DNA from 4 places in the Sphingobacterium sp. UBA5996 genome. Region 1 is predicted to be linked to each of the others. Evidence: riboswitches for the same ligand, from Rfam matches in the RefSeq annotation. Region 1 holds a riboswitch; each other region holds the start of a gene.
The links. A riboswitch is a leader RNA that binds a small molecule or an ion and turns the genes downstream of it on or off. The one in region 1 is predicted to bind S-adenosylmethionine.

Region 1 (5,281 bases):
GTCGTTAAATTTTAGCGAAATTGATGCGACAATAATGCGCCAATAGCACCTTGTAGGATTTAAGCGATTAATAATCACAAGTTTTTGGGAATTTGGTAAATATTTTGAATCTTTGTAATTCAATAGATTAATTAATAAAAACGGAAGAATATGTTTGCTATATTAGAAAATCCCGCTTCGTCCACAGAGAAGATTCTCGGGAATATTCTTCGGAATACGGCCCTTTCCTAATCTTCTTTCTTAATACGTTAAATAACCTACGTTGCTATTGGCTAAAACTTGGCGCTCTAAATAGTAGTCCATTTTTCCAATGTGCTTAGCTTATTATGGAATTTTAAAAATCCAGTTACTTTCAAGTGTTATTATGAAAGCTGGATATGAATGTTATGTTTTAGAAAATTTTATGAATTCAGTAAATAAATATGTCCTTCAGGCGCTGGATAACTATCCTATATATTTGGAGGAGACCATGGAGTCCTTATCCTATGCACTGTCTTATGATGAGTCCAATACAATGGCGCTATGTTTGATGGGAAGAGTTCACGCCGAGCAGTTGTTTGATTATGAGCAGGCAAAAAGGTATTTCCAGGAAGCTTTGGTGCATAATGTGCAGGCAGTGGAAGTATATCCTTATTTTATTCAGACATTGATTGATATGGGAGAATATGAAGCTGCAAAAAAGACGATTAAATTTGCTTTGACACTTCCGGCGATGCCCTTGGCAGGGATCTGGATAAAGAAAGCACTTCTATTTGAAAAAATGAGAAAATACAAAAAGGCGTTGAAGGCGTTAAAGATGGCGAAACTTGAAAATGTTGATCTTGATTTTTCATCAAGCTTGAAGTCGATTGAGGATCGGATTAAAGGGAAACAGGAAATTAGTAAAGGAAGTGGGAAAAATAGTAAGAAAGAAAGTAATACTGTTCGTAAATAGGATCACGATCTAGATACAATTTTAGATTAATATGAGTACAATAAAAAAGCCCTAGGTGAAATTTCACCCAGGGCTTTATCAATATAGTTTAAGAATTATTCTGCTCTTAAGATTTTGGCAGCTTCTACCATAGACTCTAAAGCTGCTTTGGTCTCTGGCCAAGCACGGGTCTTCAATCCGCAGTCAGGATTAACCCAAAGTTGTTCTGCCGGAACTACTGCTTTTGCTTTACGCAATAGATCTACCATCTCGTCTTTGCTGGGTACACGTGGAGAGTGAATATCATAAACACCTGGACCAATATCATTTGGATATTTAAAGTCGCCAGCGAAAGCATTCAATAATTTCATTTGAGAACGAGAAGTCTCGATCGTGATAACATCAGCGTCCATTGCAGCGATATCTTCGATTACATTATTGAATTCTGAATAACACATGTGTGTGTGGATTTGTGTATCGTCTTCTACATTTGAAGAAGAAACACGGAAAGCACGTACTGCCCAGTTCAAGTAATCTTTTTGATCAGCTTTACGTAAAGGTAATCCTTCCCGGATAGCTGGTTCATCAATTTGGATGATTTTGATACCTGCTTTTTCCAAAGCTTGTACTTCATCCAAGATGGCCAAAGCAATTTGGTAAGTTGTTGTTGAACGCGGTTGATCGTTACGAACGAAAGACCATTGCAAGATTGTTACAGGACCTGTTAACATACCTTTCACCGGACGGTTTGTCAATGATTGTGCGTAAGATGACCAACGTACAGTCATGTCCTCTGGACGGTAGACATCACCATAGATAATTGGAGGTTTAACACAGCGAGAACCGTAAGACTGAACCCAGCCGTTTTGTGTGAAAGCGTATCCGGCTAATTGTTCACCGAAGTATTCCACCATGTCATTACGCTCGAATTCCCCATGTACCAAAACATCGATGTCCAATTGCTCTTGAAGGCGGATGGTGTTTTCAGTTTCTTCTGCGATTGCTTTATCGTATTCCGCTTGAGTAATAGCACCTTTTTTCAAATCTGCTCTCCATTTACGAACATCTTTTGTTTGTGGAAAAGAACCTATCGTTGTGGTAGGGAATGCCGGCAAGTTAAATTTCGCTTGTTGCGCTGCTTTACGGTCTGCAAATGCTGAAGTACGTTTTGCATCGTCATCAGTGATATTGCTTGTACGTGTTTTAACTTCAGGTTTGTGAATTAATGGAGAAGTGCGACGGCTTTCAGCAGCAGCTTTGTTCGCTTCAAAACGTTTCGCTGTTTTCGCATCAACTTCGCCTTCTGCCAGTACAGCTAAGTCTTTCACTTCAGCTAATTTTTGTTTGGCAAAGGCTAACCAATTTTTTACTTCAGCAGGTAATGATTGTTCATTATGCTCATTATCTAGGTCAAAAGGAACATGCAGTAAAGATGAAGAAGGAGCCACCCAAACGCGGTCTTTTCCTAATGCATCAACTGCTTGCTTGATTTTAACCAATGACTTTTCGTAATCGTTTTTCCAGATGTTACGGCCTTCAACAATACCTAAAGATAATGTCAATGAAGCGGGAACTTTAGCTAAAACGGTATCCAGTTGGTTTTCACCACGGACAAGATCCAAATGTAAAGCATGAATAGGCAAATTAACCGCGATATCTTCGTTATCTTTTAACGCTTCGAAATAAGTGGTAGCGATTAATTTGATGTTTTTTGCTGCAGCAGCTAATTTTTCAAAAGTAGGCTGATATAGCGCTTTTACTTTAGCATCTAAATCCAATGCTAAGAACGGTTCGTCAATCTGAACATATTGCGCACCAGCTTCAGCTAGTTTAGACAATATTTGCTCATATACAGGGACAAGTTTATCCAATAAATCGATCCTGTCGAAGCCAGCTTCTTTTTCTTTACCGATCAATAGGTAAGTGATCGGACCAAGTAAAACTGGTTTAGTATCAATGCCCAATGATTTTGCCTCGTTGTATTCATTTAAGAATTTTTCAGAAGTCAATTTGAATTCTTGATCTTTTGTGAATTCTGGTACCATGTAGTGGTAGTTTGTGTCCAACCACTTGGTCATTTCCATTGCAGTTACGTCAATTCCTTCTTGTTGGAAACCGCGGGCCATTGCAAAATATAAGTCTAAGCTGTAGTTGTTGTCTACTTTATTCAATAAGGAATGGTAACGGGCAGGAATTGCACCAACCGTAAGGGTTAAATCCAATACTTGATCGTAAAAAGAGAAATCATTGGAAGGGATTAAATCTATTCCAGCATCTTTTTGTGTTTTCCAATTGCCTTCACGTATTTTTTTTGCGGTGTCCAATAATTCCTCAACAGAAGATTTTTTAGCCCAATAGGCCTCATTGGCTTTTTTCAATTCGCGGAACGCGCCCACACGAGGGTAACCTAAATTGTTAGTCAATAACATAATGAATGTTTTTAATATTTTTTTTCAACTATATTTCTTGCTAGAGAGAGAAGGACACACTAGAATTTGGTGACTTCGGCTTATCATTCCCATATACTAATGGGTAGAATTTAGCACCTTGTCAAGGGACAGGTTGCTAAGGCTTCATCGGGTCTATTCCCTCTGCCTTTCTCTATAAGCGATGCTAAGGTAGCGCAATTATTTTAAAAATGCAAATTTTTTATGAAAGTGCACCTATTTTTTATATTCTACTAAGAATGAAATTCTTTTTTTCTCTTCTTTTCATCGAATCATTCCTTTATTTCATAATTCAATGCATTACAGACAAAAAAATGGGAATGATCGTATGACTCATTCCCACTGTTTTTAGCTTACCAAAAGTTTGTAACCTTTTCCATGCACATTTACAATCTCAACTTTACTATCCTCTTTCAGGTATTTTCGAAGTTTACTGAGAAAGACATCCATACTTCTACCAGTAAAATAGTTGTCATCATGCCATATTTTTAATAAAGCCTCCTCTCTTGTCAATACATCATTTTTCTTTAGGCAGAGCAGGCGTAAAAGTTCAGCTTCTTTAGTCGATAGTTTCTGCATCTGCCCTTTATAGGAAATCTGCTGACTTGTGTAATCAAAGAAATAATCGCCAATTTCAAATTTGTCTGCAACTACCTCTTCTTCTTTATCCCGAACACTGCGTTTTAGCAGGGCATTGATGCGAAGTAACAATTCCTCAACCCGAAACGGCTTAGTGATATAATCATCCCCTCCAAGTTCAAAAGCTTCAGTTTTATCTTCCATCATACCTTTCGCTGTGGCAAAGATTATTGGAACAGTATTGTTTGTTTTTCTGATTTCACGTCCAACAGAGAAGCCGTCTTTCTTAGGCATCATGACATCGAAGATGCAGAGGTCATAGTTATTTTTCTTGAACTGGGATATTGCTTCATCACCATCTGTACATAGTGTGACGTCAAATTTTCCCTTTAATTCGAGATAGTCTTTTAAAAGATCCCCCAAATTAGGATCGTCTTCTGCTAATAATATCTTTTGCATAATGAATACTTTAATTTTAACGAATTCCCTTGATGCTGATAAATCAGCTTCCTCTACCTTTGAAATTCTTTTACAGAGGAAATATACAAAAAAGGAACCTTTTATTTTTTTGTAGGCAAAATTACTTCAAAGGTCGTGCCCTTATCTTTTTCGCTTTTAACCGTAATTTTTCCGTTCAGTCTCCTCAGAATATCTTGTACATAACTTAGACCAAGACCAAATCCTTTTACATTGTGGACATTGCCTGTCGGTATCCGGTAAAATTGGTCAAAAATCTTTTGCAGGTGATCTCGGCTCATACCGATACCGTTGTCAGCTATAGTGACCACAATACTATCACCGACGTTTTTTGATTGTATACTCACATGTAGATCACCTTTATTGTATTTAATTGCATTATCCAATAGGTTATAAAATACGTTTGAGAAATGCAGTTCGTCGCCAACGACGACATCTTTCGTGGCTGCCAGATCAATACTGAATTTTCCGCCAATATTTTGCATTCTCAGTTGCATACTGTCCGTAACAGCAGAAACAAGATCGTTAATATGAACATCTACCTGATCTAGTTTTAAGGTTTCTTTTTCTAATCGGGCTAAATCAAGTACACGTTCAATGTGATTTCCTAACCTAACGTTCTCGTCGTAGATGATATTGGCTAATTTTTGAACGCGTTTATGATCGGCATTGATATCGGGGTCCTTAAGCGATTCACTAGCAATCATGATAGTCGCAACTGGCGTCTTAAACTCATGTGTCATATTATTGATAAAATCGGTTTTCATCTCCGAAACTTTCTTTTGTCTAAAGATGATAATCAGCGTGTATGCAAAACACCCCACCAATAAAAAAAGTAGCGCAAGCATAGGCAAAAGTAGATAAC
Region 2 (5,281 bases), on a different contig from region 1:
TGCCGGAATCGTCACGGGGAGGCCTGCTGCTCGATAAGTCGGCTGCCTGGCCTGTTGCATATACCAATCACCGGTAAGATAACTTAAGACGACCACCCGTACATCGGGACGCACACCTTCTACTTCTTGTAAGTACCACACCGGAAATGTATCATGATCGCCATACGTAAATAGGATTGCATTTGGAGCACAGGCCTCAAGATAATTACGCGCCAAGTCCCTTGCCATCGATTTCTCCGATCGATCATGATCGTCCCAGTTTTGATGAACCAAAATAATGGGGCCGCCCAGCAACGCAAAGGATAAACCTGTCGCCAAAGCATAACGTGTTCGTACAAAACGTTTGAAAAAACGAACCAATGCGATCAGCCCCAATCCAATCCAGATTGCAAAGGCGTAGAAAGAGCCCACATAAGCATAATCCCGCTCCCGAGGTTGCATGGGCGTTTGATTTAGGTAAACAACAATCGCTATTCCGGTAAATACAAACAGCAAGGTTACGACCAAAGTATAAGGCTTGTTGTTTCGATACAACCATACCGCACCAGCTATTCCCAAAAGCAGCGGCAGAAAGAAATAGGTATTTCGGCTCGGATCATGTGCCTGCGATTGCGGTAGTTTATCTTGCGCACCTAGTCGCCAGTTATCGAATGCTTTGACCCCCGACAGCCAGTTGCCATCGCTATAGGTCCCATACCCTTGTCGATCATTCTGTCTACCGACAAAATTCCATAAGAAATAGCGCGTATACATATCGCCAAGCTGAAAATTGAAAAAGAATTTAAAATTATCGGAGAATTGTGGTTGCTCTCCCTCTTTCAAATTGAAGTAACTTCTATAATAGGCTTGATGGTTTCCATCTTGGCTGTAAATACGCGGGAAAAAGGTTTCCTTATCAAATTGATATTTGTCTATCTGTGTAAAGGGTACATACGCCGATTGATCTTTCCGATAGCCTGTCTTACTCTTTACACCAACCACTTGCGAATCATAATACGGACCTTTGAGCAATGGCTCCCGGACATATTGTTCCCGGCTCAAATAGCCTAAAAAAGAAAATACATTATCTGGCGCATTATTATTCAAGGATGGATTTGCTTTTCCCCGGATCATGACCATGGTGTAGGAACTGTATCCAAATAAAACAAAACAAAAAACTAACAAAGCGGTGTTGAGCGTGTATTTGCGCTTTGTATACGAATAATACAAACCGTAAACTATCAATCCTACCAGCAATGAGCACGAGAAGAAAATTCCGGAACCAAATCCCATTCCAAGTGAGTTTACAAATACAAGGTCAACTTTAGCAGCCAGGCCAACCAACCATTGAATAATACCCCACAAAACGGCTCCAAGGATCAGTACGCCTACTACAAACGCTTTTAAGGTACCTTTCGCACTCACCTGAGTTGCTTTTCTGAAATAGACCACCATCGCTATCGCTGGGATAGCCAAAAGATTCAATAAATGGACTCCAATAGAAAGCCCCATAACAAAACCGATAAATACCAGCCAACGATCACTACCTTCTTCATCAGCACGAGCTTCCCATTTTAATATCCCCCAAAACACAACTGCTGTACACAAGGACGACATCGCATAAACTTCGGATTCTACGGCCGAATACCAAAATGAATCGCTGAAACTAAATGCCATTGCACCAACAATTCCTGCGCCGAAGATCTGCAAGCAGTTGGATAAAGGTGCGTATTTGTCTTCGCGGAGTATCTTCTTGGCAATTGCTGTTATCGTCCAAAATAAAAATGTAACCGTAAGCCCGCTGCAAATTGCCGATCCGATATTCATCCAATAGGCGATTTTACCTGCATTACCCAAAGCCAAGTTTGAAAATACATTCTGAATCAGAAGAAACAATGGTGCCCCAGGTTGGTGTGCTACTTCCAGCTTGTAAGCACAGGCAATGAATTCACCACAATCCCACCAGCTTACCGTCTTTTCCACGGTAGCAATGTATACACATGTGGCAATGAGTCCGCAAGCAAAACCCAGTAGAGAATTTATTCTATTGTACGTCATAAGGTCAATTGGTCTTCTATTAAAATCCTTTTTAGGACTTTAAGTTAAAAAGTTATCCTGATTCCATTATGTTAATTAACACTATTTAACACAAGTACCTGACAATAAACACACTGACACTTGCACGAACACAAATGACTCCGTTACCAACACGACGACTTGGCTATAAGGTCAATTATAGGATATCTTAACAATGAAAAAGGGAGCTTATCAGCTCCCTTTCCCGGGTATTTTTATGAGTTAGGCTAGTTTTTCTACAATTTTCTTTGTTGGACCCGGATTACTCATCGTATAGAAATGTAAAACCGGAGCGCCAAACTTGATCAGCTCCTGACATTGTTGTACCAACCACTCTTCTCCGACTTGTCTGACGTCGGCATTCGTTTTACATTCCGAAACAGCATCGCTCAGTTCTTCTGGAATATCGAGATGAAATATTCGTGGTAAGGTCACGAGCTGCTTTTTAGTTGTCAGTGGCTTTAATCCTGGAATAATAGGCACATGTATTCCATTATCTCTACATTTAGTAACAAATTCCTTATATTTTTCGACATTAAAGAACATTTGAGTTACAATAAATTCCGCCCCCATATCGACTTTTTGTTTCAGATATTTAAAGTCAGTATTAAAATTTGGCGATTCAAAGTGTTTTTCGGGATACCCCGCTACACCGATGCAAAAATCAGTCTTTTCCGATGTGACAATATCCTCATGCAGATACTTTCCTTTATTCATATCAGCAACCTGTTCCAATAGGTCTGTTGCAAAAGCATGTCCACCATCCGTTGGAATAAAATCAGCATCGCCCTTACGTGCATCTCCGCGCAATACTAAGACATTATCTATACCCAGGAAGTTCAAATCGATCAGTGCATTTTCGGTTTCCTCCTTAGTAAAACCACCACATATCAAATGGGGTACTGCATCAACTTTATATTTATTCATGATTGCTGCACATATCGCCACTGTCCCAGGACGTTTGCGATAGGAAACGCGTTCCAGTAATCCACTTGCATGCTCTTTATAGATATAATCTTCCCGGTGGTAAGTTACGTCGATAAAAGGAGGTTTAAACTCCATCAGTTCATCCATGGTTTTAAAAATACTTTGGATGCCCTGCCCTTTCGCCGGTGGCAATAGCTCAAAAGAAAACAATGTTTTTCCTTTGGCATTCTGGATATGATCGATAATCTTCATTAAAAAACTGTTTTTTAGTTTGGTTGGCTTATATCGAAACGCACACGTCGAGGAATCGTTTATCTTCATGTAACTTATCTGTCCCACATGGAGTAGGGTAGAATTTAGCACCTTGAACAATACAGGTTGCTAAGGCTTCAACGGGTCTATTCCCTCGGCCTTTCTCTATAAGCGTTGCTAATATCGTTTTAAAAAATCAAAAGACAAAAATATTTTTTCGAAAAGACTAAAATGGCACCGAAAATAGGGCAATAAGACCTTTGGGCTCTGCTTACACGCAACAAAAGAAATGTATGCACCACCAAAAAATGTTAAAAAAACAGGCGAAAGTAAGGATCGAGAATCATTGGCTAAAGATGCGCTGCCAGGGAATTCCGTAGATTTTTGAGATAAAATGTGATTAATAAAAGTCCTGTTACGTGGTATTCCTCTTTCGATGCATATTTAAAGCCATCAAATAAATAGCGATAGGCGATCAATGCATCTTGTTCATTGTAAAACAACTCTTTCCAAGATTCCGGCACATCTGTCCACGCCTTGAGCACAATACCGTTCTCAGCATAAATAATTGGCGATTCAACACCATCCATTCGATAATCGTGATGTGTACCAGAACTTGATATATGTTGAAAGTAAGCGATGGAATAATCAACAAAATTCAATGCCCTCGCCTTGACCTCCTTTTCACTTTCTGCTCTTACGGGAGCATTCCGCCACAAATTCACTTGACTGTCAAATTTGCTTGGCGTCTCGCGTATAGGGGTTTTATCTAAGGCAAAGTTAAGATAAAGTCTTTCGGTAGTAGGTAAACGCGCTGAGTTAAACTGTGAAAAATCACCTCTTAGCTGAATAAAATCTTTTTTTACCTTAACAATATCCAATGCGATGCTACCTTTTTTCTCGTCGGTCAACTCTAATCTGTCACCATTGAATCTATACTTTCCGAAGAGTAATATATCGTCGAGCGCCAAGACAAAGCGGTCTTTATTATGGAGTGAGAGAAAGGACCGATATAAAGTAGGATCATTCCCATAGGTATTTGCCTCCACATTCTGGGGAGATTCTCTCTTAAGTTTATGATATTGCTCATTCGAATAGCCCAATATCATCTGATAATTACCTTCAGGAAACTCCTTTTTCTTTCCAAAGAAAGCACAAGAAGACAGTGAAAATAGGAATAGCAGGAGTAATAACGATTTCAAAATCAATTAATAATTATGGCAAAATAATATATGCCAATATAATAAATTACTGCGATAGTCTATGAAAGGCTATTCATTTATATAAGCCTAAGGATATACTTATTCTTTATACAGATCCACTAAGCCTTCTGGCAATTCAACTTCAATAATCTCCTCTTCGCCATCAATACCTAAGATCAAATCGTCCGAAAGTGGGAACATCAGCTCCTTGCCATCCATATCTACGGTAGCAACAAATTGTTGTGGAAACTCCTGAACATCTGTTATTCTCCCCAGTTCACCATGGTTTTCATCAATTACTAAAAAACCGATTAAATCCGTATATCTAAAATCATCTGGATCACGCTCCGGCATTTTATCATTGGAAAGATATAGCTTTTTACGTACAAGTATTTGAGCCTTATCAATATGATCCACATCCTCGAATGTCACATAAGCGGTACTGTTCTTTTGAAATTTGATGGCGTCAACAAAATAAGGAACAAGCTTTTTGTTCACTTCCACGAAGACGACATCCATATCCAAACTCTCGTATTCTTCGAATTCAAAAAATAGCTGTACTTCTCCTTTAAGCCCTCTTGTTTTGCTGATATAACCGATGTAAAAGCTTTGATCAATAGTCATATTTTCGTATTTAGCAATTAGATGTAAGACATGATAATGGCAAACTATAGCCTATAGGCTGTTTCAAAAAAAGCCGGCTCAAGGTTGAGTCGGCTTTCTCGAATACTTTATGAAAGAATTAACCTTCAGTTTCTTCTGATGCAGGAGCTTCAGTCTCTTCAGCAGGAGTTTCTTCCGCTACAGGAGCATTTTTAGCAGCTACAGCAGCAGCTTTTTCTTCT
Region 3 (5,281 bases), on a different contig from region 1:
CGTTAGTTTTGTTGTTTCGATTAAAAAGCCGTCATGACCATAGGTTGATTCAATCTCTTCGTAACGAGCATTGGGAATATGCTGTGCTATGAATTGTTGCTCTTGTGGAGGAAACAATAAATCTGTATTGACACTTAATACCAATGTTGGACAGCTAATGCTTGCTAATGCAGATTCAATAGACAATCTACCGCGCCCCAAATTGTGGCTATCCATTGCTTTAGTCAGGAAATAATAGCTGTAAGCATTGTAGCGGTTTACTAATTTTTCCCCCTGATAGTTTTGATAAGATGACGCTTTGTAGTCGCCTAGCTTATTATTATCATTTTCGCTCTGCGTATTACTATAGGTTGTATAATTACGGTACGACAGCAATGCCATTGAACGTGCCACCTTTAGTCCCTTAGCACCGCCATCAGGATGGTTGGCATAAAAGGTGCGGTCGGTTGTAATGGCAAGGCGTTGGCTCTCATTGAATGCAATACCCCATGGTGAATGAACAGCATTTGTGCCAACGACGATTAAATGATCGATTGCGATTGTGTTGGACGCCGCCCATTCCAATGCCTGCTGCCCCCCTAATGAGCCCCCGATCAGAACGTTAATACGCTTGATTTCCAGATGGTCAGCAAGAAATTGGTGTGCACAGGCCAAATCTTTTACCGTAAACTCCGGAAATGATAGATAATAGGGGTGCCCAGTGGATGGGTTAATAGACAATGGGTTGCTACTGCTATAGGCCGACCCAATGACGTTGGCGCAGATGATATAATAGCCGCTCGGGTCAAATAAGTCATCGGTTCCAAAAAGGCCCGGCCACCAATCCAAGACGTTTGCATTGGCCGTTAGGGCATGACATACCCAGATCACATTGCTGCGATCTGGATTAAGTTTGCCAAACGTCTCATAACTGATTTGTAAATCAGTAAGCTCTCGTCCATTTTCAAATACAAAAGGCTTCGGGTGCAGATAAATATGCTTACTCATTTTACATTTAAATTTTATAGCCGACTAAAGTCTAATTAGTTGATTTTATCAAAAGCTTGCTGTAAATCTGCTTTGATGTCATCAATATGTTCTATTCCCACTGACAGGCGCAATAGTCCTTTGAACACACCCGCATGCGCTTGATCTTCGTCACTCAATTGTTGGTGGGTCGTTGCGGCTGGATGAATAATCAGCGATTTAGTATCGCCTACATTAGCTAAATGACTGATTAATTCTAAACTGTCGATAAAGTCATTGGCTTTCTGTGCTGCATCGCCCTTTAGCTGGAAAGAAAGCACTGCGCCGTACCCATTTTTAAGATATTTTTGCGCATTAGCGAAGCTTGGAGAGCTTTTTAATCCTGGATAATTTACCTTTTCTACCTGAGGGTGGGCCTCAAGCCATCTAGCGATTTCCAACGTGTTGTCGACATGCCGTTGTACACGTAAAGACAATGTTTCAAGGCCTTGTAACAACAAGAATGAATTGAAAGGAGAGAGTGCTGGTCCAAAATCTCTCAATCCCTCTACACGCGCGCGAATTGCAAATTGTATATTGCCAAATGGGCCATTTTCACCAAAAATATCTGAAAAGACCAATCCGTGATAGCCCTCAGATGGTTCAGAAAATTGTGGGTACTTCCCATTTCCCCAGTTATAGTTACCTCCATCAACGATGACGCCGCCAATGCTTGTTCCATGCCCACCAATCCATTTCGTTGCCGATTCAACGACCACATTTGCGCCATACTCTAAAGGTTTAAATAAATAACCCCCAGCTCCAAATGTGTTGTCAACAATTAATGGCAAATCGTATTTTTTGGCTACAGCGGCAATTTTTTCAAAATCAGGAATATTGAAGCTTGGGTTCCCTATTGTTTCGACATAGATTGCCTTAGTTTTATCGTCAATGAGCGCTTCTATTTTATCAGCTTCAGCATCGGTGGCAAAACGAGCTTCAATACCTAGCCGTTTAAATGCAACTTTGAATTGATTGAATGTACCTCCATATAAGTTGGACCCTGCAACGAAATTGTCACCGCTTTCAAGAATATTATTTAATGCAATAAACTGCGCTGCCTGACCAGATGCAACTGCGACTGCGGAAACACCACCTTCTAAAGCTGCAATCCGTTGTTCAAATACATCCGTAGTTGGATTCATGATCCGGGTATAAATGTTTCCAAACTGTTTTAATGCGAATAGATTGGCCCCATGTTCTGCATTTTCAAAGACAAAAGATGTTGTTTGATATATAGGAACTGCTCTGGATCCTGTGGTAGGATCAGCGACTTGGCCAGCATGAACCTGTAGTGTTTCGAATTTCAAATTTTTGTTAGAAGACATAATAGATCAGATTTTAAGGTTTCAAAAAAGAATTTGTAAAGGTAAAAGAGAAGCATACACACCTACTTGGAAGGTCTGTCAAATCGTTATCCAAGAAAAAGGAAATGATTTTTAACAAGCAGGGAAGTGTGTATGCATACGCATTCGCATCGATACTTTTTTACGATGTAGTACACTTTTGCTGTTCGCAAGGTTCAGTTGTATTGAACCTGAATTTTTAATGGATTTCAGTAATTTAATAAGCATTGTCTTATATCATTTATATGCTCCAAAACGATATTATTTTGGACAGGAATTGGCACCTTTTCAAGCAAATTGAAGGTTGCCAGTGGGTCATTGAGCCAGTCTCTCGCCACTTCTTTATAAATCAAGACCTACTGATTAAGGAAGGTGTTGATTAGAAATCTTCTTTCGAAGACGACACAAATATAAACTTCTTTTTTATTAAAGCAAAAGAAATACGTTTTTTTTACTTAAAAGAGCGTTACTTCGGGAGCTGTAATCGCATATTTGTTATTCAATATTGATACATAAATACATAGCTTGCCTTTATGGTTTTCTTAAGTTGATATTTTCTGCCAGCTGATCTAAGTCGGTTAAAAGGGGTTTTAAAGCATCAATTCTGCAGTGGATACCCTGTTGTATGTCGTGATTCGCTTTTCTACCTAACGATATGGAGAGACCAACCAAATGCGAATTGATGCGATAGGAGAGTGCTTGAAAATGATGGATATGGGACCAGTCTACCCACTTGTGTTCAGGTTCCTTCTTCATTTGATTGATCGCATCGGAAAAGAGAGCCATGGCAGTCTGTGCTTTTTTCCGAGCCAGTCGAATGTCGAACGAACTTTGCAGATCATCAGATAGGCGTTTGTTGATAATTTGAAAATAATGGTGGTTATATAATGCGACCTCTTTTGCCAAGTGGACCATGCTCGTGCTTTGGCGTACGGGTATCAAAAAATAGCCCGCTATTGCCAGCAGCGCACCAACTAAAGTAAAAATTATTCTACTGCCTAAAATGATATTAATATTTCCTTCAAATAAGTTTAATGCGATGACTATGCCTAGCGTAATAAAGATCACACTGACCATATAATTTGATCGGTTGAATAGGAAGAATCCAAATAATCCAATAGCGGCAATTTGAAGAAGAACGGGCAGAAAGTCAATGGAGACCAAACAGAGTATTCCGACGGCAATTCCCGAAAGTGTACCTAGTATGCGTTCTATATTGCGTGTTTTGGTCATTGAAAATGCAGGTCTCGCAACGATGGCAATAGTGAGTAAGATCCAATAAGTATATTTAAAATCCAAGAAAGAAATGCCGATCAATGCGCCTGTTCCGAAGAGAACGGCCATCCGGAGTGCAAAACGGAAAATTGGATTATGGAGATTGAGTCTGCTCTTGATATCACTTAAATTACGCAAAGGACGATTGATAAATTGCTGATACTCATTGGTGTCAATTTTGTTTTTGATTTCTTGATTTTGATAAAAAGCAACTTGAATCCGTTTGAGAACTTCAATAATAGCTTCAATATTACGGATGATGGAAGCGAGAATACCATCTGCTGGGGCAGTCTGTTGTTCTTGAATCTCCTTTAGATCCAACAACAGCGCATTGATTTTACTGTGGTTATCGTAGCGCTGCTCTGCATAGCGAAACCTTTTATTAGGCTGCGAAAAACTATCGATTTCCAAGGCCAGTAATGTTATGCTACGACGAATTATGGGAAGGCTACCGGTATCCAGCAAATTTTTTCGAATGGCATCATAGTCATGATCCAATGCAATAATTAATTCGTGTAAATCAATTAATCCATAGACCTGACTAAGCCAATAGTTGCTTTTGTGCCAGCGTTGGCTTATGATTTTTTCTTCCCTGAATAAGAGGGATCTGATTTGCTCCTGTTGTTCACTGATCTGACCATAAATTTTTCCGACGCGGCTGTAAGTCAAGTCCAGCGGAATATCCGGATCGTAAGATTCAGAACGTATCAATAGAAATTGAGATAAACCGTGAAACCCATTGGCCATGGCGTGTTTTAAAGAGCGATAGGGTTGTATGTAAGCCTGCAATAGACTAAAGAAATAATAGATGCTGGCGCCTGCAGTAATTTGTAAGCTCACTGAAAGCGGATGTTGAGGGGCCATGCCGATGACAAAGCTCATCAGAATCAATGTCATGTTCCCAATTGCGGCATAACGGGGGCCTAAAACCCCGTAAAAAGTGCAGATAAAGCCTGCGGAACTCAATAAAATAACCAGCGGCCAATGATAAGGAAAAAGAAAGGCTGTAAGAAGCGAAGCAATAAAGAAAGTGGGAATACAAACAAGAGCGGAAGAAAATTTATCTTTCCGATTACCTGGAGGATCGGTTAATGTAGTCAATAATGATCCCACCCCAATACCGATGGCTGCGTTTGCTGGTGCACCCAACAGATAGATCGCCAAACTCGGCAAAATGCTGATAGATACATTGCGCAAAGCATCGCCAGTATGTTCTCCCTGGATGAATCGGATAATATGGATATAAAAAAGGTAGAATCTTTTCTTTAATGATTCAATGCTCATCAATCAGTTTACTAATTTTCGCCGTAAAAATACAAATATTATGCTTAATATTTGTATTATACATTTTATTTGTTTTGAATTTTGTTTATTTTTTGAATTTTTATTTTGATTCGATGTGCTTTTCTTGCGCTGTGCTTCTTGGAGATTCAAGATTAGCTGGGATGATTTTACCGGCTTTAGCATCGATCAGTGAAGGATATGGTTTACCGATGTTATTTGGCTGTCTACCGAGTGAATCGGACGATCTATCTATTTCTACTAGTCAATGTGTAATGAATATACGAGGTTTGTTGTCATTATTATGAAGTTGACTATCTAATCGATAGCCTAAAGAAACTACATTATGAAACCACAAAAAATTAAATTGCTCT
Region 4 (5,281 bases), on a different contig from region 1:
CTTGGAATATTGACCGCCAAGAGGCTGTGTGGTAGGACCAGCAAATCTCTCGTTCTTTTCGCCCCGATAATAGCTTGACCAATTATCTTTTGCATAACCCCGACCGAGGTTTTCAAAGCTGGAGGAGTTGGCTCCTGCAATTTCTTTGCCCAAATAGTAGACTTTCCATGCGTCTTTGCTGTAACCATTTCCCAGCGTCTTGAAGGAAGACGCTGTCACATTCGATAAGGATCTGCCATAAAAATAGACCTTCCAGGCATCACTAGCGTAACCGTCACCCAGTGACTGAAAAGTAGAAGGACTTGCATGGGCTACAGCTGCCCCCCGAAAATAGACTTTCCAGGTGTCTTTTGCATAACCATCACCTAAAAACTGAAAAGAACCGGCATTGGCATTGACAATTTCTTTACCACGATAATAGATACGTGATCCGATTTTGCTGTAACCATCACCCCGATGTTCCTGAAAGAAAAAAGTAGCAAAATTGGCATGCGCTACTTTAGCACAAATAGCCTGTGTGGCAGTAGTCAACAAAAGAAGAACGAGCATGGTTTTAAATGGGACTTTTGACATCATATAGGGCATCGGGTTAAATTTGAAAGCAAATGATCATATGTTACTCTTGTTAATGAGACCCAATAATCACAATAAAGTTTAGTCATCAATTAATTATTTATTTCTTGGAACTGATGCGATTGAAAATAGAAGGTCATTATTTCGCATGCTTATGTCTTCAACTAAATTCCAACCGTTTAAGCGCTCAGGCTGCGGTGATAATGATAACAGTTTTTATGAATTTCTATCAACCCCGACAAATAGAGGGTTGACCTGTCAGATCTTTGTCAATACGCAAGGTAAAAATCGGGAATATTTGGTCGAGTAGTATTTTTTTTATATATTGCTGGTTATGAGTTTTAAAGAAAAATTAGAGAACTGGCGCACGTCAATCAATCGCGCCGGTAGTGGTGAGGAATTGTATATTTTGCTTTTGAACTACAAAAAGTTTATCAACAAAAATTGGATGGACGATTTTGGCGATCCGGGTAACTGGAAATCGGAATTAAATCAGGTCATCAGCAAAGTAAGAAAGAAAGTGGATGTGGCAGAAATTCAAAATTGCGACGATCTCTCGTCCTACAAAGACGACGCTCGGCAAACAGCCCATTCGCTCAATCATACATTAAGATATCACCACTCATTGACAAAAGAGTAGGCTAGGCCTACTCTTTTTGCGTTTATAGGGCTTTACTGTAAAGGAATCAAAACATTTTGTTCCAGACGGACAGGCACCTGCTTCACCGACGTAAAGCCGTCTTCCTTGGAAATAATATTAGAAAGATCAAGCCCCCTTTTGGAGAATGTACTGATCAAAGCTGTTCTGAAGGTAGCTTTCGATGATCCCCAGCCTTGTCCTAAAATGGTGTCGTTGTTGAGCTGGATCAGTTCATCTGTTGAATAATAACTGAATTTTTCCAGTAAGTGTTGGTAAAGATTTGTTGTTGTAGCCATACAATTTAAAAATTTAAAGGATTAAACCATAAACTGTATCCAGATTACTTTGGGAAAATAACCGTTGTATAACGTTTATTTTGGTCGAAACCCGTATTAATTTACCACCGCGGTGCCTTCACTCGGTTGGTATTGCATCATGCAATTCTGAATACTCTACAAATATAGTAGATTATTTTTTTATAATAAAATTTTTTTTGTCTTTACTGCTATTAAACGCTGATAACCGAAAACAGCAGCAAAACAAGCTGGTCGCTTTGACTTTAATTTGGGTATAAAGCGGTTAGCTGATTGGGAAATTTATCATGTTACTGTAATCTCATCGAAAATACTTTAAAAAGCAGAGAGAACACAATACTTTTGCGGCATGAATAGAATTGCGGAAATTAACGAATACATTGCTACCGAACGCGAAGTATTATTGCAACACCCTTTATACCGTAAAATAAAGACGATCAAAAATTTACGTTCTTTTACCGAAGGGCATGTGTATGCTGTATGGGATTTTATGTCTTTATTAAAAGCTTTACAGATCAAATTAACCTGTACCACACTTCCATGGTTCGCCAGTGAACATCCTTCAACGCGCTATTTGATTAATGAAATTGTATTGGCAGAGGAGTCGGATGAATATATCGATGGACGTCGATTAAGCCATTTTGAGATGTATCTCGACGCAATGTCTGCTATGGGAGCCGACCTCCATTTGATCAATAAATTTATTGCCAATGCCAAAAAATCGGATAATATATTCGATGCTATAGCATTGACAACATTGGACAAGCGAATCAAAGATTTTCTGAATTTTACATTCGAAGTAATAGCTGAGGGTGAAGTGCATAAAATTGCGGCGGCATTTACCTTTGGACGTGAAGACCTCATCCCCGGAATGTTTACGTCTATTTTGGAAGAAATTAAAGCGAATTTCCCTACAGCCAATTTAGACAGTTTTATTTATTATTTTCAACGCCATATTGATTTAGATGGCGACGAACACGGTCCATTGGCGATGCAGATGATAACAGATCTTGCGAAGGACGATGAGGTTAAATGGACGGAAATGAAGGAGATTAGTAAAGTTGCGCTGCAAAAAAGAATTCAACTGTGGAATGCAATTGAAGATTCCTTATATGGATAATACGTTAAGCAGATCTTTGAGAACGGCCTTTCAAATCACGATTTGAAAGGCCTTTTTATGTGCTGTGCAACAAGTCTTATTTATCCGTTACCTTGCAATATCATGCACCAGCTGTTTATTGAAGTTGCGTTCTTTCGAAAGCCAGTCAACTACTTCAAAAAGTCTGGCGATTGATAGGCTGGATTGGGATAGGTATAGAATCCTTCTCCGGTAGCGACGCCTAGTTTGTTCTTATCTATAAAATGTTCTTTGAGATAGGCTACAGTTTTGATCTTTATGGGATCATTGGTTGCCTCGGCACTCATTTTGTTAATATTATAGGCTGTTGTGATGCCAACGATATCGAGTATGCCGAAGGGGCCTGTTGGCGCTCCCGTGGCAACCATCCAAGTCTTGTCGATCGTTTGGGCATCGGCCACTTCGTTGACCAAAAGATCCGTTGCTGCCGACAGTAGCGGAACAAGTAAGGAGTTTACAATATAGCCAGGCTGCTCCTTATGCAGTGGCAGTGCAACCATCCCAATGGATTTTGAAAAGTTGACCACCTGCTCAAATACTGTTTTGTCTGTGCCTGGATGGCCCATAATTTCTGCTGTATTGTGCTTCCAGATCTCATTGGCAAAATGTAGGGCCAGGAACTTCTCCGGACGGCCAGTTTCTTGGGCAAACTGACTTGGTAGTAGGGTGGAAGAGTTTGTTGCAAAAATGGTTTTCTCCGGAGCGACTTTCGCTAACTCCTGATAGAAACCTATTTTAATGGCAGGGTTTTCGGGAACGGCTTCGATCAGAAAATCTGCGTTCGCTACTGCCGAAGCAAGGTTTGAATCGTAACTGAGCCTGTCAAAGGTTGAAGCCAGTTGTTCCTTACTCGCATGAAGATCTTTCTCGAATGCCTGCGCCATAAGATCAAATTTAGCTTTTGCTTTTTCAAGTACCTCATCGTTGATGTCATATACGGTAACTTCATAGCCATGAAAAGCAGCTTGGAAAGCGATCTGATAACCTAAAACACCGCTTCCTGCAATCGTTATATTTTTAAAGTCCATGATGTTATTATTTTTTTTTTCAATTCGTAAAAACATACGCCGCGAAACCATGGCGCATGCTGTGATCCTTATCCTTTAATTCCTTTTAACCAATCTTTGAATTTGCTGATCTGTTCTGTGAGAAAGGATTCCTGCTCTTCCTCGTCCGCGGAACCAAGCGGTAGGATATGTTCAAAATAAGTGCCTTTCAATAGTTTACGCAGTAAACCTTCTCCTATAAACGGTTTGTCGTCATTTAACGTTTTGGCCGCTTTTAAGAGATGACGGATGTCGTATTGAAGGGGATTGATATCTGGAACCTGTTTATTTAAGTTTAAAAGTTCATATACGGCAATCCGTGCTGTACGTACTGAGCTTTCCATGGTAAAAACCACATCGTTATTAGTTTCGACAAACTGACCGACCAAGCCAAGATTTTTGCAGCCTTCAGGGACAACTCTTGGACGGTCACCCTTTGCTCTAGGCATAAACATAGACGTAATGTAGGGCATAAACGCCGTACGCACAATGGTATTTGTGATAACATCGTCCAGTTGCTCAATAATTCCCAGATGGTAACATAACTCGGCTAGAATTTCATCTCCCGTACATTGGGGCATTGGCTTTTTAATGTAATTTCCTTCTTTATCCATAAATAAGGCATATACCCACAAGACAAGAACATCATCCGGTTGGCCAGGGAAGTGTGGCTGTCTATTACAGGTGAAACTCATCAGCCAATCGGAATCGGTAATGGTGATGATACCGCCAGTAACTGTTTTGCCGGAATAAGGGTCGTTGACGGAATATTCTTTTAGTTTTTCGACTAAAGCCGAAGGCTTACAAGTCAGCGTTGCAGACTCCCATGCTGATTTTTCGATTTTACTACAGAACTTTTCGGGTCTACCAAATATGGTCGATTTGGCAGCAAGGTTTTTCCAGAGCTTCCAGCCTGCACTCTGACCGCTGCTGCTGTTGTCGATACCGATAATCGGTGCGTTTTTGTTATCTCCATAAAAGGTGTCTTCGGTCATTGATCCGGTGGTAACAATGACGAAATCGTCTTTTCCAATTGGAATTTTCACCGCTTTACCATCTTGTTCTGTGATAAGCGCCTCCACGACTTTTCCTTCGGTATTGCTTTGGATATCGAGGTCTTTGACCAGCACATTAAACTGAATGTTTACCCCTTTGCTTTGGAGTACTTTGCGCAATGGGGTTACAAAAGTATCGTATTGATTGTATTTAGGGAATACCAATGACGAAAGGTCGTTCAGTCCATCGATCGCATGTAAAAAACGATGCATGTACAATTTCAGCTCAAGTAAACTATGCCAGTTTTCGAAAGCGAACATGGTACGCCAGAAGGTCCAGAAATTGCTGGATAAAAATGATTCGCTGAAGTAGTCTTCGATGGTTAAGTCATCTAAGTCTTCTTTATTTTTGAGCAGCAGGCGAATGATGGCCAGCTGATCCATTTTGCTCAATTCAAATTTACTGAAATCTTTTATTTCACCCAATTTATGAATGAGCCTTGCTTTCGAGTAATTGGGATCATTATCATTGATCAAACGGTACTCGTCCAAAACACTATACGGGGCAGGCATCT

Region 2: linked by a shared signal. The riboswitch ahead of metF (methylenetetrahydrofolate reductase [NAD(P)H]) and the one ahead of metE (5-methyltetrahydropteroyltriglutamate--homocysteine S-methyltransferase) in region 1 are both predicted to bind S-adenosylmethionine.
Region 3: linked by a shared signal. The riboswitch ahead of B3E00_RS09600 (O-acetylhomoserine aminocarboxypropyltransferase/cysteine synthase family protein) and the one ahead of metE (5-methyltetrahydropteroyltriglutamate--homocysteine S-methyltransferase) in region 1 are both predicted to bind S-adenosylmethionine.
Region 4: linked by a shared signal. The riboswitch ahead of B3E00_RS13365 (5-oxoprolinase) and the one ahead of metE (5-methyltetrahydropteroyltriglutamate--homocysteine S-methyltransferase) in region 1 are both predicted to bind S-adenosylmethionine.

Annotation. Positions count from the first base shown of each region.
Region 1 is NZ_DJAS01000014.1:177,295-182,575, forward strand. Features, by position in the region: gene B3E00_RS11230 (hypothetical protein) at 404-934, shown strand; gene metE (5-methyltetrahydropteroyltriglutamate--homocysteine S-methyltransferase) at 1,030-3,342, opposite strand; SAM riboswitch class I at 3,420-3,523, opposite strand; gene B3E00_RS11240 (response regulator transcription factor) at 3,709-4,398, opposite strand; gene B3E00_RS11245 (sensor histidine kinase) at 4,500-5,281, opposite strand, start outside.
Region 2 is NZ_DJAS01000011.1:317,979-323,259, reverse strand. Features, by position in the region: gene B3E00_RS08750 (DUF2723 domain-containing protein) at 1-1,962, opposite strand, end outside; gene metF (methylenetetrahydrofolate reductase [NAD(P)H]) at 2,278-3,234, opposite strand; SAM riboswitch class I at 3,306-3,408, opposite strand; gene B3E00_RS08740 (hypothetical protein) at 3,585-4,436, opposite strand; gene rimM (ribosome maturation factor RimM) at 4,536-5,060, opposite strand; gene B3E00_RS08730 (30S ribosomal protein S16) at 5,179-5,281, opposite strand, start outside.
Region 3 is NZ_DJAS01000012.1:189,052-194,332, reverse strand. Features, by position in the region: gene B3E00_RS09605 (homoserine O-acetyltransferase family protein) at 1-987, opposite strand, end outside; gene B3E00_RS09600 (O-acetylhomoserine aminocarboxypropyltransferase/cysteine synthase family protein) at 1,023-2,333, opposite strand; SAM riboswitch class I at 2,590-2,702, opposite strand; gene B3E00_RS09595 (FUSC family protein) at 2,883-4,910, opposite strand; gene B3E00_RS09590 (TonB-dependent receptor) at 5,254-5,281, shown strand, end outside.
Region 4 is NZ_DJAS01000017.1:96,526-101,806, forward strand. Features, by position in the region: gene B3E00_RS13355 (DKNYY domain-containing protein) at 1-576, opposite strand, end outside; gene B3E00_RS13360 (hypothetical protein) at 908-1,213, shown strand; gene B3E00_RS13365 (5-oxoprolinase) at 1,246-1,509, opposite strand; SAM-I-IV-variant riboswitch at 1,576-1,669, opposite strand; gene B3E00_RS13370 (DUF3050 domain-containing protein) at 1,877-2,647, shown strand; gene B3E00_RS13375 (3-hydroxyacyl-CoA dehydrogenase) at 2,797-3,693, opposite strand; gene B3E00_RS13380 (oleate hydratase) at 3,762-5,281, opposite strand, start outside.